Regions from separate parts of the Solibacillus sp. FSL K6-1554 genome, predicted to be linked through region 1. Evidence: riboswitches for the same ligand, from Rfam matches in the RefSeq annotation. Region 1 holds a riboswitch; each other region holds the start of a gene.

Region 1 (4,682 bases):
AGCGTTTGGACAGGTTCCAAACACGAGCTATTATGAATTAGGAAACCTGCAAATTCAAAAAGTAAATGATCAGTATGTTTACATTGCACCTGTAGAATTTTCAGGATTCTTTAAATGGTTCAACGGAAAAACAACACCTGGTTATTTCACGATGAGTGCTACAGACTCAAGCGATAATCCAAAGTTTGTGAAGGCTGAAATGAACTATGTTCCATCTGCTTATTTAAATAAAAACCTGGAGCGTCATATTCGTCTTCAAAATCCATCATTAATTTTCTACGGAGATCCGCAGCTTGAAATTGATGAGGATGGTAAACCGTATTACATCCGTTCTTACGGGGAATTTATTTCAGCACGTAACGGCTTTGATGTAAAAGGGGTTGTACTTGTTGATGCGGAGACAGGTGCAACAGAGAAAATCGCGATTGCAGATGTACCGGCATTTATTGATGGTGCGGTATCACCGGAAGCGGTAAGTTTGCAAAATAGTTATTACGGTAATTATGTGCACGGATTCTGGAACAGTCTAGTCGGTAAAAAGGATGTTAAGTTGCCGAGCGATGAAGGTACGGAAGCAAATGTAAGCCCGATCTTTATGGAAGATGGGGAAATGTATTATTTCACTGATTTTACAAGTCCGAAAGAGGGCGTTGACTCGATGCTTGGTTATGCATTAACACATGCACGTACCGGTGAAGCGACGTACTATACCGGAAATCTGGAAGAGTCTTATATGGATTCCCAAGGGGCTCTTGAAATTATCGAGAAAAAGTTCATCGAAAAAGAATGGGAAGGTGAAATGCCGATCCTTTACAACTTCTACGGTGAAGCGAGCTGGCTGTCAGCTGTACTCGATGCGAACGGATTCCTGCAAAATTACTTTATCGTGTCAGCAGCAAATCCTGAAATTTCGGCGTATGGTACAACACCAAATGAAGCGTTAAGACTTTATAAAACAGCGCTAAGTCGTGGCGGAAGTACGGTAGACGGTACTTCAAATGCTGAAGAAGCAAAGGCGACGGTAAAAGTCGTGCGTGTTTATAAAGAGCGTGTAGGTGATTTCACGATCGTATCATTCCTGGCAAATACAGGTGAAAACTTCATTGTTTCTACAGAAGTTGCACCGTTTGCAATTTACTTGCAAGAAGGCGATCAGGCGACCATTACGTATGCGAAAACAGGGGAAGATTTCCAGCCTGTGAAAGCATTGCAAATTGAAGGATTGAAATAAACAAAGAAATTTGGGCAGAAGTAGAAGTACCGCTGAATAAGAAGAAAACCCTTATTAAGAAACGGATACTTTGTAAAATTGATTGGAATGTAGGGCGACTCCAGCGGGAACAGCACGACGCCTGAGACTACAGGCTCAGGCCGTGCCCGCGGAAAGCGTCCCGGAATGGAAATCAATTTTTAACGCTCAGCAAAAAAATGCTATTTTTCTCACAGAGAAAAATAGCATTTTTGGTTTATTAGCCTACTTCCAAGTGAAACCTTGTGAAGCGAGAAACTCTTTCATATGTGGACGATTTTGTTCTACTAAGTAATCAGCCATTTGCTTCGTCCATGTTGCCGTCTTTTGATTTGAAGATCGGCTGCTGTAATAGTCTTCCATAATCCCATCATACTCATCTAGAAGCGTATCGTATTGATCAACGTCATAGCCATTTTCATGCAATACCGCAGCTACTGGTAAGCGCGGTTTTGTTTCATTGCGTTTTGTCGGTGTACCAATCGTCATCGCAAATAGCGGGAAAACATATTCCGGTAAATTGAACAGCTCGCTAATTTCCTTAGGATTTGTACGGGCACCGCCAATATAGCAAATGCCATAACCCATTGATTCTGCTGCAATAACAAAGTTTTGCGCAAATAATGCAACATCTGCTACACCTACAAGCACGTTTTCAGCCGTGTCAGCAGAAATATCGACTCCGTGCTTTTGACCAGCTACCTGCAAACGTTTGAAATCTACGCAAAACAAGAAAGAGGCACCAGCTGTTTTGAATTGGAATTCGTTTTTAGACAGTTCACCCAGCTTAGTTTTCTTTTCTTCATCCGTTACCCAGATAACACTGTATGCCTGCACAAAATGCGAGCTTGCCGCCATTTGTGCTGTTTCGATTAAATCGATGACAGTTTCTTTTGAAATTTCCTCACCTGTATATTTGCGAACAGATGTGTGACTGCGTAATAATTCTTTTGTATTCACGTGAACATCTCCCTTTTATGTAATAAAAATCTTAATGGTATATCCTTCAAGCTTATTTTAGTCAATATTTTAGTTGAAGTCGATTATAAGCGTCTATTCAATTCATAGGGAGGAAATTTTTGCATATCGTTAAATACAGATAAGAGTAATCAGAATAGAAATCTGAAAATTTTAATTTTTTTGTGTTGACATATCGGATTAGTATGTTTTATACTGAGACTCAACGATGGAACACAAATCACATAACTCTTATCAAGAGCGGCGGAGGGAATAGGCCCTGAGATGCCCGGCAACCAGTAAGTGATGAACTGACTAAGGTGCTAAATCCTACAAAATGGACAATCATTTTGAAAGATAAGAGGAGGCAAACTTGCTCATGCGCAACCCTCTTCTTAACTGAAGAGGGTTTTTTTCATTTAAAAAATCCTCCTCAAAAACACCGATTTCACCATCGATTAAATTTTTGGGGGTATTAAAATGACAAATTTAAGACCAGAAACATTATTATTACACGGGGGTCAAAAGCCAGACCCGGAAACAGGAGCAATTGCAGTTCCGGTTTACCGTACAACGGCCTATGCATTTAATGACACAGCTCATGCGCAACGTCTATTTGCATTACAGGAAACAGGCAATATTTATTCAAGAATTATGAACCCGACAGTCGGGGCATTTGAGGAACGGGTTGCTTTATTAGAAGGGGGCACAGCTGCAGTAGGGCTTTCATCTGGCGCAGCAGCAGTAGCATTTTCTATTTTAAACGTAGCCGGTGCAGGGGATGAAATTGTAGCGGCAGGTTCACTTTACGGTGGGACATATAATTTATTCGCGACAACATTGCCTCGCTACGGCATTACAGTAAAATTCGTAGATGAATCAAATCCTGAGAATTTCCAAGCGGCAATCACTGATAAAACGAAGGCAATCTTCGCAGAAATTATCGGAAATCCAAGCTTGAAAGTACTGGATATTGAAGCGGTAGCAAACATCGCTCATGACAATGGTCTTCCTTTATTAATCGACAGCACATTTGCTTCCCCATATGGAAGTAATCCGATTGAATTCGGCGCGGATGTTGTCATTCATTCTGCAACAAAATGGATTGGCGGTCATGGAACGACGATCGGCGGGATTGTCGTTGATGCCGGTAAATTCGACTGGACACAAGGAAGACATCCAGGGTTTACAGAACCCGATACTTCATACCACGGTCTAAGATACGGAATTGACACAGCAGGCGCTGCATTTGCGACAAAGCTTCGTGTTCAACTATTGCGTGATTTTGGTCCAACATTATCTGCTGACGCGGCATTTAATTTCCTGCAAGGACTTGAAACGCTTCATTTGCGTATTGTCCGACACAATGAAAATACACAGAAAGTTGCCGAGTATTTAAGAAACCACCCATTTGTGGAGTACGTGAATTACAACGGCTTTGAAGATTTTGCGACACATGATTTAGCGAAAAAGTATTTGAAAAACGGCTTCGGATCAATCATTACGTTCGGAATTAAAGGCGGACGTGAAGCTGGCCGCCAAGTAATCGATAACGTGGAATTGTTCTCACATGTAGCGAACGTTGGCGATGCCCGTTCATTAATTATTCATCCTGCGAGCACAACACACCAACAGTTATCTGCGGAAGAATTAAAAACTGCCGGCGTATCGGAAGAGCTCATTCGCTTATCGATCGGGTTAGAAGCAGCGGAAGATATTATCGCGGATTTAGAGCAGGCATTAGCGAAAGTTGCAGCGGAAGTTGGAGTAGAAACAAACGCATAATGCTTTAAAAAAAGGCTTAGCTTTTCCCATTCGAAAAGCTAAGCAATTTTTAGAAAATTAATCCCTACTATTTTTATAAGTTTTATTGACAAATTAAATACCTAGTAATACAATTGGGATAATTATATTATCAACCGAAAAAATTTAAAGTGATGTTGCAGCATCATTGGAAGAAAAGGAGTTGTTCAACATGGGGAAAGTATACAGTGCACAAAACGTTGCAGCCTATATTATTTATGAACTAAATGACGTAAAGGAATTTGTGAACGCTTGTGCGATCCAGCAAATTTTGGCGGATGTGAATACGATGTGGCAGCATGTTTTCGGACACAGTGCTTTCTCAGAACAATCTCACGATCTTGCCACAGCGGGTTATGTTATAAAAGAAGTTGCCGAGGAATACAGAATTCATGGTACAGCCCATATTTTGTCGCCAGCTAGAGAGTGGTTCTTAAAATATGGGGAATTTCAGTTAGTAGAGCGCCCATACGCGGTCCCTGACTTCTCGGCAAAAGAGGAAATCGTCATGACCAAGATTTTAACTGCCTATCGTTTACGGGCATATAATGATATAAACGTGGCAGTATAAAATAATTCCGGAACACTAGCGAGCCCCCTTGCTAGTGTTTTTTTATTTGGTGATTTTTTTACACGGTGTATATGGTTTATTAGAAGTATGAAAACGATTATT
Region 2 (4,682 bases), 3.3 Mb from region 1:
ATTGTAGCACGCCATCCAGGGGTATTGGAGCTTGTTAAGGAGCTTAATTTTGAATCAGAGCTTGTCTATAACGAAACAGGTATTTCCTACATTCATACGAATAACGAGCTGCATGCTATTCCGGCAGGTTCGACATTCGGTATTCCGATGAGTGTAGAATCGCTCATGTCAAGTACGTTAATTTCAGAAGAAGGAAAGAAGAGGGCCCTTCAAGATTTAGAAATCCCGAATACTAAATTTACTAAAGAAAGCTCTATCGGTACGTTTTTAGAATATTTTTTAGGTGAAGAAATTGTTCGAAAGCAAATTGCCCCAGTATTGGCAGGAGTTTATTCAGGCGATTTATATCAATTAAGCCTGGCATCTACATTGCCGTATTTAGTGGATTATAAAAACAACTACGGATCGATTATTAAAGGCTTCGAGGCACATCGCGAGCAATTCGAAAAAGCTGCGAATAAGAAGTTTATTTCTTTCCGTCCGGGTTTATCAGCATTAATCAATCGTTTAGAAGAACAGCTGCCGGAAGTTGAATTCATGAGAAAGACAGTAACAAAGCAAATTCTAAAAAAAGGTGAGCAATATGAAGTCGTGCTGGAAGATGAAACAATATTGGCAGATATTGTTGTACTGGCCGTTCCAAATGAGACGGTACATTATGTAATACAGGATAATTCATTAGAGGAACAGCTGAAAAAGTTCACGACGGCATCTACTTTAACGATGTATGTTGGCTTTGATGTACCGGACGATATATTACCGGCTGATGGTACCGGCTTTATCGTTTCGCATAATAGTGATTTAATTTGTAATGCATCGACATGGACGAGCCGTAAATGGAAGCATACGTCAGCAGAAGGCAATTTACTCGTTCGCTTGTTTTATAAAGATATTAATCCGCGCTATGAAGAGTTGGCAGCCATGTCAGATGAAGAACTGACAAAAGTTGCATTGGAAGACATTCGTCTCAGCTTAGGTGTTGAAGCGGATCCAACTGTCATTAATGTAACAAAGTGGATTGACCAAATGCCGCGCTATGATTTGGCGCATAATGAAGCCTTATCAAAAGTTATACAGCAACTGGCAACGGATTACCCGAATGTTCTATTAGCAGGATGTGCCTATTTCGGAGTAGGAATCGGTGCTTGTATTCAAAACGGCAAAAAAACAGCTGAACACATTATTAGTCGAATTATGTAAAAAAATACTTCATTCAGCTAAAGGGTATTGACGGACGTATTAGATAACGTTATGATTCATTTAAATATTTCAAAAATTCATATTATTTCTTATCAAGAGAAGTCGAGGGACTGGCCCGATGAAACTTCAGCAACCAACATTAAGTCAGGTGCTAAATCCAGTGGCGAATGCCAGAAGATGAGAAGGGATTAAGTCGATAACTACTATGCCTTCTTTTCTTTAATGAAAGAAGGCTTTTTTGTATCGTTAAAATACTGAAAATACTGTAAATGATGGAGTGAAGGCAATGGGTTTACTTGAAGAATTACAAACACGGGTTTTAACAGCCGACGGAGCAATCGGGACACTTCTTTATTCATATGGGTTGGATTATTGCCATGAAGAAATGAATATTGCCCGTCCTGATATTATAGAGAAAATTCATAGTGAATATATTGCGGCAGGTGCAGATATTATTCAGACCAATACATATGGAGCTAACCGCATTAAGCTTGCACGTTATGGTTATGAAAATCGTGTGAAGGAGTTTAATGAAGCAGCGTTAAAGATCGCAAAGCGGGCAGCTTCCCTGGATGGGCAATATGTTCTGGCAACAATCGGTGGTATTCGGGGAATTCGTAAAAGTGATGCAACATTAGATGAAATTTTAGCAGCGTTCCAAGAACAGGCGGAAGTATTACTAGCAGGTGAACCGGATGGATTTTTATTGGAAACGTATTACGATTTTGAAGAATTATCGCATTGTGTCCATCTATTACGTTCGATGACCGATTTGCCGATCATTGCTCAAGTGACGATGCAGGAACCGGGTGTCCTTCAAAATTTAATGACGTTAAATGAAGCGTTTCAAGACTTGGAAAGGTTAGGTGCAGATATTGTTGGGAGTAACTGCCGATTAGGTCCTTTCCATACAATTCAGGCATTTGAAGGGGTTAATTTACCGAATAAAGCTTTTTTATCAGCTTATCCGAATGCATCATTATTGGACATTGAAGATGGTCGAGTAGTTTATGAGTCGGAAACCGATTATTTCGCACGTGCAGCAGTTGAACTCGTAAACCAAGGTGTCCGTTTAATTGGCGGATGCTGCGGGACGACACCGAAGCATATTGCAGCCGTAAAAAAACGTTTGGCGAATATGCAGCCAATTGAAACGAAGGAAGAAAAACACAGGTCTACACAATTTGTCCGAATTCCGGAGCCACGCAAACAGGAGCCGCTCCACGAAAAAGCAAAACGTGAACGTTCAGTTATAGTGGAACTGGATACGCCACGTCATCTGGAAATTGACGGATTTGTAGAAGGGGCAAAACAGTTATCTAAAGCAGGAGCCGATGTCATTATGATGGCTGATAACTCACTTGCTTCACCGCGCATCAGTAATATCGCGATGGCTGCGATTTTAAAAGAGCAAGGAATTCGTTCATTGCCGCATTTGACATGCCGTGACCGAAATTTAATTGGGCTTCAGTCACATTTAATGGGACTTGATGCACTGGAACTTCATGATATTCTTGTCGTGACAGGAGACCCGACAAAAGTAGGGGATTTCCCGGGGGCGACGAGCGTATATGATGTTTCATCAATGGAACTGATTTCTCTAATTAAGCAGTTAAATAAAGGTGGTTCTTTTACTGGGAAATCGCTGCGTAAACAGGCAAATTTCTCGGTAGCCGCTGCCTTTAATCCGAATGTTCGTGTACTGGACCGTGCTGTAGCCCGTTTAGAAAAGAAAATCGAGCATGGAGCAGATTACTTTATTTCACAGCCGGTTTATACGAAAGAAAAGATTATCGAAATCTATGAGGCGACGAAGCATTTGGAAACACCGATTTATATCGGGATTATGCCACTAACATCTTCACGCAGCGCGGAATTTTTACATCATGAAGTACCGGGCATTAAACTGTCCGATGAAGTACTTGCGCGCATGGCTGCCTGTGGGGATGACAAGGAAGCATCGACAGCAGAAGGAATTGCGATTGCTAAAGAGCTGCTCGATACAGCGTGTGAATACTTTAACGGTATTTATTTAATTACACCGTTTTTACGCTATGATATGACGCTGGAATTAATGGACTATGTAAAACAATATGATGTGGAAAGTAAAGGAGTTCAGTCGAATGTATAATCACCCGATTCATGAGCAATTACAAAAAAGAATACTTATCATCGATGGTGCCATGGGGACGATGCTTCAGGCAGAAAACCTAACATATGAAGATTTTGGCGGAGAAGACTTAGACGGTTGTAATGAAAACCTGGTGCTGACAAGACCTGATGTATTGGGTAAAATCCACCGTGAATATTTAGCTGCTGGCGCTGATATTATTTGTACCAATACGTTTGGCGGTACACCACTCGTATTGGATGAATATGACTTAGGTGACAAGGCGGTTGAAATTAATAAGCGGGCGGTTAAAATTGCACTAGAGGCGGCAAAAGAGTTTTCGACACCAGAATGGCCGCGCTTTGTCGCAGGTGCAATCGGACCTACTACAAAAACATTGTCGGTAACAGGCGGTATTACATTTGAAGAGTTGGAAGAAAACTTTTATATACAGGCAAAAGCGCTAATCGAAGCTGGGGCGGATCTGCTCTTAATGGAGACTTCCCAGGATATGCTCAATGTTAAAGCGGGAACGATTGCCATTCACCGTGCATTTGAGGAACTTGGCAAAGAGCTGCCTGTCATGATTTCAGGAACAATTGAGCCAATGGGAACAACGCTTGCCGGGCAATCAATCGAAGCATTTTATATTTCTATTGAGCATATTAAGCCGTTGTCTGTCGGACTGAACTGTGCAACAGGTCCGGAATTTATGACCGATCATATCCGTTCATTGGCAGAGCTTTCAAATGGATATATTAGCTGTTATCCGAATGCCGGTTTACCGGACGAGGAAGGCTGCTATCATGAAACACCGGAGTCATTATCGAAAAAACTGCAAGGCTTTGCAGAAAAAGGCTGGTTGAACATCGTCGGCGGCTGCTGTGGTACAACGCCAGCACATATCGCGGCAATCCGCGAAGCTGTAGATGGCTATAAACCACGCGAGCCGAAAGATGTAACGCACGGACATGTCGTATCAGGTATCGAGCCATTGCAATATGATGAATCGATGCGTCCGTTATTTATCGGGGAGCGTACGAATGTAATTGGCTCACGTAAATTCAAAAACCTGATTGTTGACGGGAAATTTGAAGAAGCTGCAGAAATTGCACGTGCACAAGTAAAAAACGGGGCGCATGTCATCGATATTTGTTTAGCAAACCCTGACCGTGATGAAGTAGAAGATATGAAAAACTTCATGCAGGAAGTTGTGAAAAAAGTTAAAGTGCCGCTCGTGATTGACTCTACAGATGAAAAAGTAATGGAAGTCGCACTGAAGTTTTCGCAAGGGAAGGCCATTATTAACTCGATTAACTTGGAAGATGGAGAAGAGCGTTTCGATGCTGTTATGCCACTAGTGAAAAAATAT
Region 3 (4,682 bases), 2.6 Mb from region 1:
TAACTTTTTCATTTGTTTTACCTACCCTTTTTTATTAGTTTGTTTTCGGCCCATCGAAACTTTTTCTATATTCTGATTATTTTTCGTATAGACGCGCACTTTTATAAAAGTTTGCGTCCATATTGTTTCGATGCACCAATATTTATAATTACGGCCTTACGAGCCACTAACTATCGTTTGTCCACTCTTGCTGTGATGAAATCCCCAATATATTGAATGATGAATACGACTACTAAAATCAATACAGTTGCCATTAAAGTCACATCTGTTCGGTTACGCTGGAAACCATCAAGGAATGCCAGGTTTCCTAAACCACCCGCACCAATGATACCGGCCATTGCTGTATACCCTACTAAAGCGACAGCTGTAACAGTAATACCTGAAATTAATGCCGGTAAGCTTTCCGGAATCAGCACTTTCCAAATAATCGTAGAAGTTTTCGCTCCCATTGAGCGAGCCGCTTCTATAACACCTTTATCAATCTCTCTTAATGCAATTAACACCATGCGCGCATAAAACGGTGCTGCACCGATAATAAGCGCAGGTAATGCTGCATTGGCACCACGGATGGTTCCAAGTAAAAACTTCGTAAATGGAATTAATAAAATGATCAAGACGATAAATGGAATCGAGCGGAAAATATTCACGAATGACCCTGTCAAAAAGTGTACAATTTTATTTGCCCATAATTGATTGTCGCTCGTTAAGAATAAGACAATACCAATTAGAAGTCCTAGTATAAATGTGATGACTGTCGCAACAGCCGTCATATAAATTGTTTCATATGTTGCTTCGAGCATTTTACCCCAATCTACGTTCGGAAATAATTGATTAAACATGCTCAATCACCTCCGCCTGAATTTCTTGCTTCGCTAAAAAGCTTAATGCTTCCGCGACTGCTTTTGGCTCGCCATCGATATGAATAAACAATGTACCAAACGAACCGCCCGTTGTATTTGAGATTTTGCCATGCACTATATTAACAACTACGTCAAATTGCTTAATCATTTGTGAGATGACAGGCTGTTCTGTCGTTGCCGCTGCAAATGTTAATTTAGCGATTTTGCCTTCTGGATAATTGGCTAAAATCTGTTCCAGTGATGCTTGCGTTTCTTGTGTTTCACCAGAAGCTTGCGACACGAAGTTTTTCGTAATCGGTGCTTGCGGATGTTGGAACACTTGTAATACATCTCCCTGTTCCACTACTTTTCCGGCTTCCATAACAGCTACTCTGTTACAGATTTTACGGATAACATGCATTTCATGTGTAATGAGTACAATTGTAAGTCCGATGTTTTTATTAATATCAAGCAACAATTCCAAAATTGAATCCGTTGTTTCAGGATCAAGTGCTGAAGTCGCTTCATCACATAAAAGCACTTCCGGATTGTTTGCCAACGCACGGGCAATGCCAACACGCTGCTTTTGACCGCCTGAAAGTTGAGAAGGATACGCTTTCCCTCTTCCTTTTAAACCAACAAGTTCAATTAACTCTTCTACTCGTTTTTCACGATCAGCTTTTGAAACACCTGCTATTTCAAGTGGAAATGCGATGTTTTCTTCAACGGTACGTGACCAAAGTAAATTGAAGTGCTGGAAAATCATACTTATTTTTTGACGTGCTTCTCGTAATTTAGCCCCGGAAGCTTTTGCAATATCCTGACCACCTACAATGACAGAACCTGTCGTTGGCTTTTCCAAACCGTTCAATAGGCGAATCATTGTACTTTTACCGGCACCACTGTAGCCGATAATACCGTATATTTCTCCTTTGTTGATCGATAGGCTTACATTATCAACTGCCGTAAGCTTACCATTTTTCGTGTTATACACTTTTGTAATATTTTGTATATCAATCATCGGTTGTACTCCTTCTAAATTGAAATAACCTTCCTGCTATTTCAAAATCATGTTCTTTTTTTCATCCAAAACATCCGCTGAATGAAAAAAACCTTTCTACCAAGACAAGTAGAAAGGTTTCACATACATTTATACGGTAAACCGTTCTCTCATCTTTCAAAGTTTACACTTTGTGTGAATTGGCACCTTTGCGTAATCGCTGGTTGCCGGGCTTCATAGGGCACTTCCCTCCACCTCTCTTTATAAGAGCAACGTTATTAAGTTTTATTATTATGAATGTTACTTTATCACGACAAAGTGACTACGTCAATTACTTTTTTAATATTTCATACAAAAACGGTACGGATTTAAATGCATAAATTTTATTCGTTAGTTCTCCGTTGTCTGAAACGATTAAACAAGGTACACTTTCAATTTTCAGTTCATAAGGTAAATCCCCTAAATAATTGATATTTGCCATACCAAGCGGGAGATCTGGTAGTAATTTCTCAATTACTTCCAACATTTTTTCCGATACTTCACATGTGCCGCACATAGGCGTATATAGGAAAAATGCTGTCTGATCATATTGTTGTACGTTTTGTTCCCATTGCTGTTTCGTCCATTGTTCCATTATACTGTCATCCTTCTTTTACTAAAAATTTTGCCCGTAGTAAAATATCCCTTAAGATTTTAGTAGGTGTTTTTTCTACTTCAAAATATTCGTGAGGTATGATTAGCTGTTGTGCTTCAGGATATGCACGGTTCATCAGTTTACGTAACTTTTCACCGTTTTTATCTGCATCAAACATAGTGATAATTTCATCTTGCTCATAACCTTCCAATAAATCAATCAAATTGACTTCGCTTATTGTGCCATTTGTACAAATAATTGTCACGTCCTCTGCTAAAATCGGGATTAATCTCAACTTATCGGCACGTCCTTCGACAACAAGGCATTTTCCCATACGTACACGCTTCCTTTCAAAGTCACCTTTATGTATAGAATAACAAAAAAACACTAAAACCTTACTATAGAAGGCTTTAGTGTTTCATATTATTGTTCGATTAATGCAGTGTAAGCATCTGCGTCTAATAATTCTTCAACTTCCGCTTCACTTGTTAACTCAACAGTAACCATCCATGCATTTCCGTATGGAGATTCATTAACGTATTCTGGGTTGTCCAGTAATTCTTCGTTAATTGCAACTACTTTACCAGAAAGTGGTGCATATAGTTCAGAAACTGTTTTTACAGACTCTACACTACCGAATGGCTGATCCTTTGAAATCTCATCGCCTACTTCAGGTAATTCTACGAATACGATATCACCTAATTCAGATTGTGCGAAATCCGTAATACCGATTGTTGCCTTACCGTCTTCAATTTTTACCCACTCATGCTCTTTTGAATAACGTAATTCTTTTGGTGTGCTCATTCGAAAACCTCCATGTTATATGTAGTACATTCAAGTTCATTTTGCCATATTTCGTTCGGAAATACAATGTGAATAACTGTTTATTTCCAAGTTTCTAAGAAGTCAGACTCCTTAAATCCTAAAGTTAATTTTTTTCCATCTGTTACGATCGGTCGCTTAATTAACATACCATCTGATGCCAATAGCTCTAATTGCTCATCCTCGGACATTGTCGCTAATTTATCTTTAAGACCTAATTCCCGATATTTCATACCAGACGTATTGAAGAATTTCTTTAATGGCACTCCACTTGCTTCATAAATTGCTTTAATCTCCTCTTTAGATGGTGTCTGTTCTACGATATGAATATTTTCATAGTCCACACCTTGCTCATCTAGCCACTTTTGCGCTTTTTTACACGTTGTACATTTTGGATATTGAATGAATTTCACTGTCATGTAAGTACTCCTTTTGCCCTGGATTTTCCTATATTGTAACGGATATAGAAGGACAAATCAAAAATGTGTTCGTATTATTGGCGTTTTTATGAATATGGGTTTTATTAGAATATTTGTGTCGATATTAGAACATGCTGGTCGTATTTTAGAAGAATGGTTTCGTTTATTTGAAACTTTGGCGATCATATTAGAAGAAAGGAAACTTATATTAGAACTTCCGAGATATATTAGATCATGTAAAATATATTAGAACATTTTACATTATATTAGAACAACATAGAAAAATCGGGTGCAGTGTCATGCACCCGACTATAGTATTTTATTAAACTACATACTTTTCTGCTTCAATTAATTTCACTGAAGCTTCACGTTTTTTCGGAATTAAGTTGTAAGGATTGTTGCGCGTTAATTTACGTAAAGCCGATAAAATCATACGTGCATCGTCACCTTCAACAGAAGCGATTAATGTTTCTTTTGCTTCTTTTTCGATTTCTGCGAATGCTTCCTGACAGAAAATTTGAGTGTAAAGGATTTTTTGTGCTGCTTTTTCTTCTCCGTCACGCTCGATTGCTTTTTGTGTACGGATTACTGCAGATTCCATTGCGTATAATTGGTTCGCAATGTTCGCGATGTTCACTAACAGCTCCTGCTCGGCATCCAGTTTTGCACCGTAGCGTTGTGCTGCTGCACCTGCTGCAAGTACTGCAATCTTCTTCGCATTTTTCACTAAATATTTCTCTTGCTCTAAAGCACCTTGGCCGATTTCTTCAGGCATAAGCATTAATAGCTCGTTTTGCAGTTCTTGTGCTACTTGTAATAGTGGTAATTCACCTTTTAATGCTTTTTTCATAAATGTGCCCGGTACGATCATACGGTTAATTTCGTTTGTACCTTCGAAAATACGGTTAATACGAGAGTCGCGGTAAATGCGTTCTACTTCGTACTCAGCCATAAATCCGTAACCACCG

What was found. Region 1 has a riboswitch for S-adenosylmethionine ahead of MHB58_RS01890 (O-acetylhomoserine aminocarboxypropyltransferase/cysteine synthase family protein). Riboswitches for the same ligand answer to the same signal wherever they lie in the genome.
Region 2: another riboswitch for S-adenosylmethionine. It lies ahead of MHB58_RS18475 (bifunctional homocysteine S-methyltransferase/methylenetetrahydrofolate reductase); the one in region 1 lies ahead of MHB58_RS01890 (O-acetylhomoserine aminocarboxypropyltransferase/cysteine synthase family protein).
Region 3: another riboswitch for S-adenosylmethionine. It lies ahead of MHB58_RS15180 (methionine ABC transporter ATP-binding protein); the one in region 1 lies ahead of MHB58_RS01890 (O-acetylhomoserine aminocarboxypropyltransferase/cysteine synthase family protein).

Annotation. Positions count from the first base shown of each region.
Region 1 covers NZ_JBBOSS010000001.1:379,944-384,625, forward strand. The annotation lists gene MHB58_RS01880 (hypothetical protein) at 1-1,231, shown strand, start outside; gene nfsA (oxygen-insensitive NADPH nitroreductase) at 1,475-2,209, opposite strand; SAM riboswitch class I at 2,456-2,570, shown strand; gene MHB58_RS01890 (O-acetylhomoserine aminocarboxypropyltransferase/cysteine synthase family protein) at 2,687-3,991, shown strand; gene MHB58_RS01895 (hypothetical protein) at 4,182-4,580, shown strand.
Region 2 covers NZ_JBBOSS010000001.1:3,715,684-3,720,365, reverse strand. The annotation lists gene hemG (protoporphyrinogen oxidase) at 1-1,200, shown strand, start outside; SAM riboswitch class I at 1,287-1,384, shown strand; gene MHB58_RS18475 (bifunctional homocysteine S-methyltransferase/methylenetetrahydrofolate reductase) at 1,487-3,331, shown strand; gene metH (methionine synthase) at 3,324-4,682, shown strand, end outside.
Region 3 covers NZ_JBBOSS010000001.1:3,025,526-3,030,207, forward strand. The annotation lists gene MHB58_RS15170 (MetQ/NlpA family ABC transporter substrate-binding protein) at 1-12, opposite strand, end outside; gene MHB58_RS15175 (methionine ABC transporter permease) at 171-839, opposite strand; gene MHB58_RS15180 (methionine ABC transporter ATP-binding protein) at 832-1,860, opposite strand; SAM riboswitch class I at 2,007-2,109, opposite strand; gene MHB58_RS15185 (thioredoxin family protein) at 2,171-2,473, opposite strand; gene MHB58_RS15190 (toprim domain-containing protein) at 2,481-2,807, opposite strand; gene gcvH (glycine cleavage system protein GcvH) at 2,897-3,277, opposite strand; gene MHB58_RS15200 (arsenate reductase family protein) at 3,358-3,714, opposite strand; gene MHB58_RS15205 (acyl-CoA dehydrogenase family protein) at 4,037-4,682, opposite strand, start outside.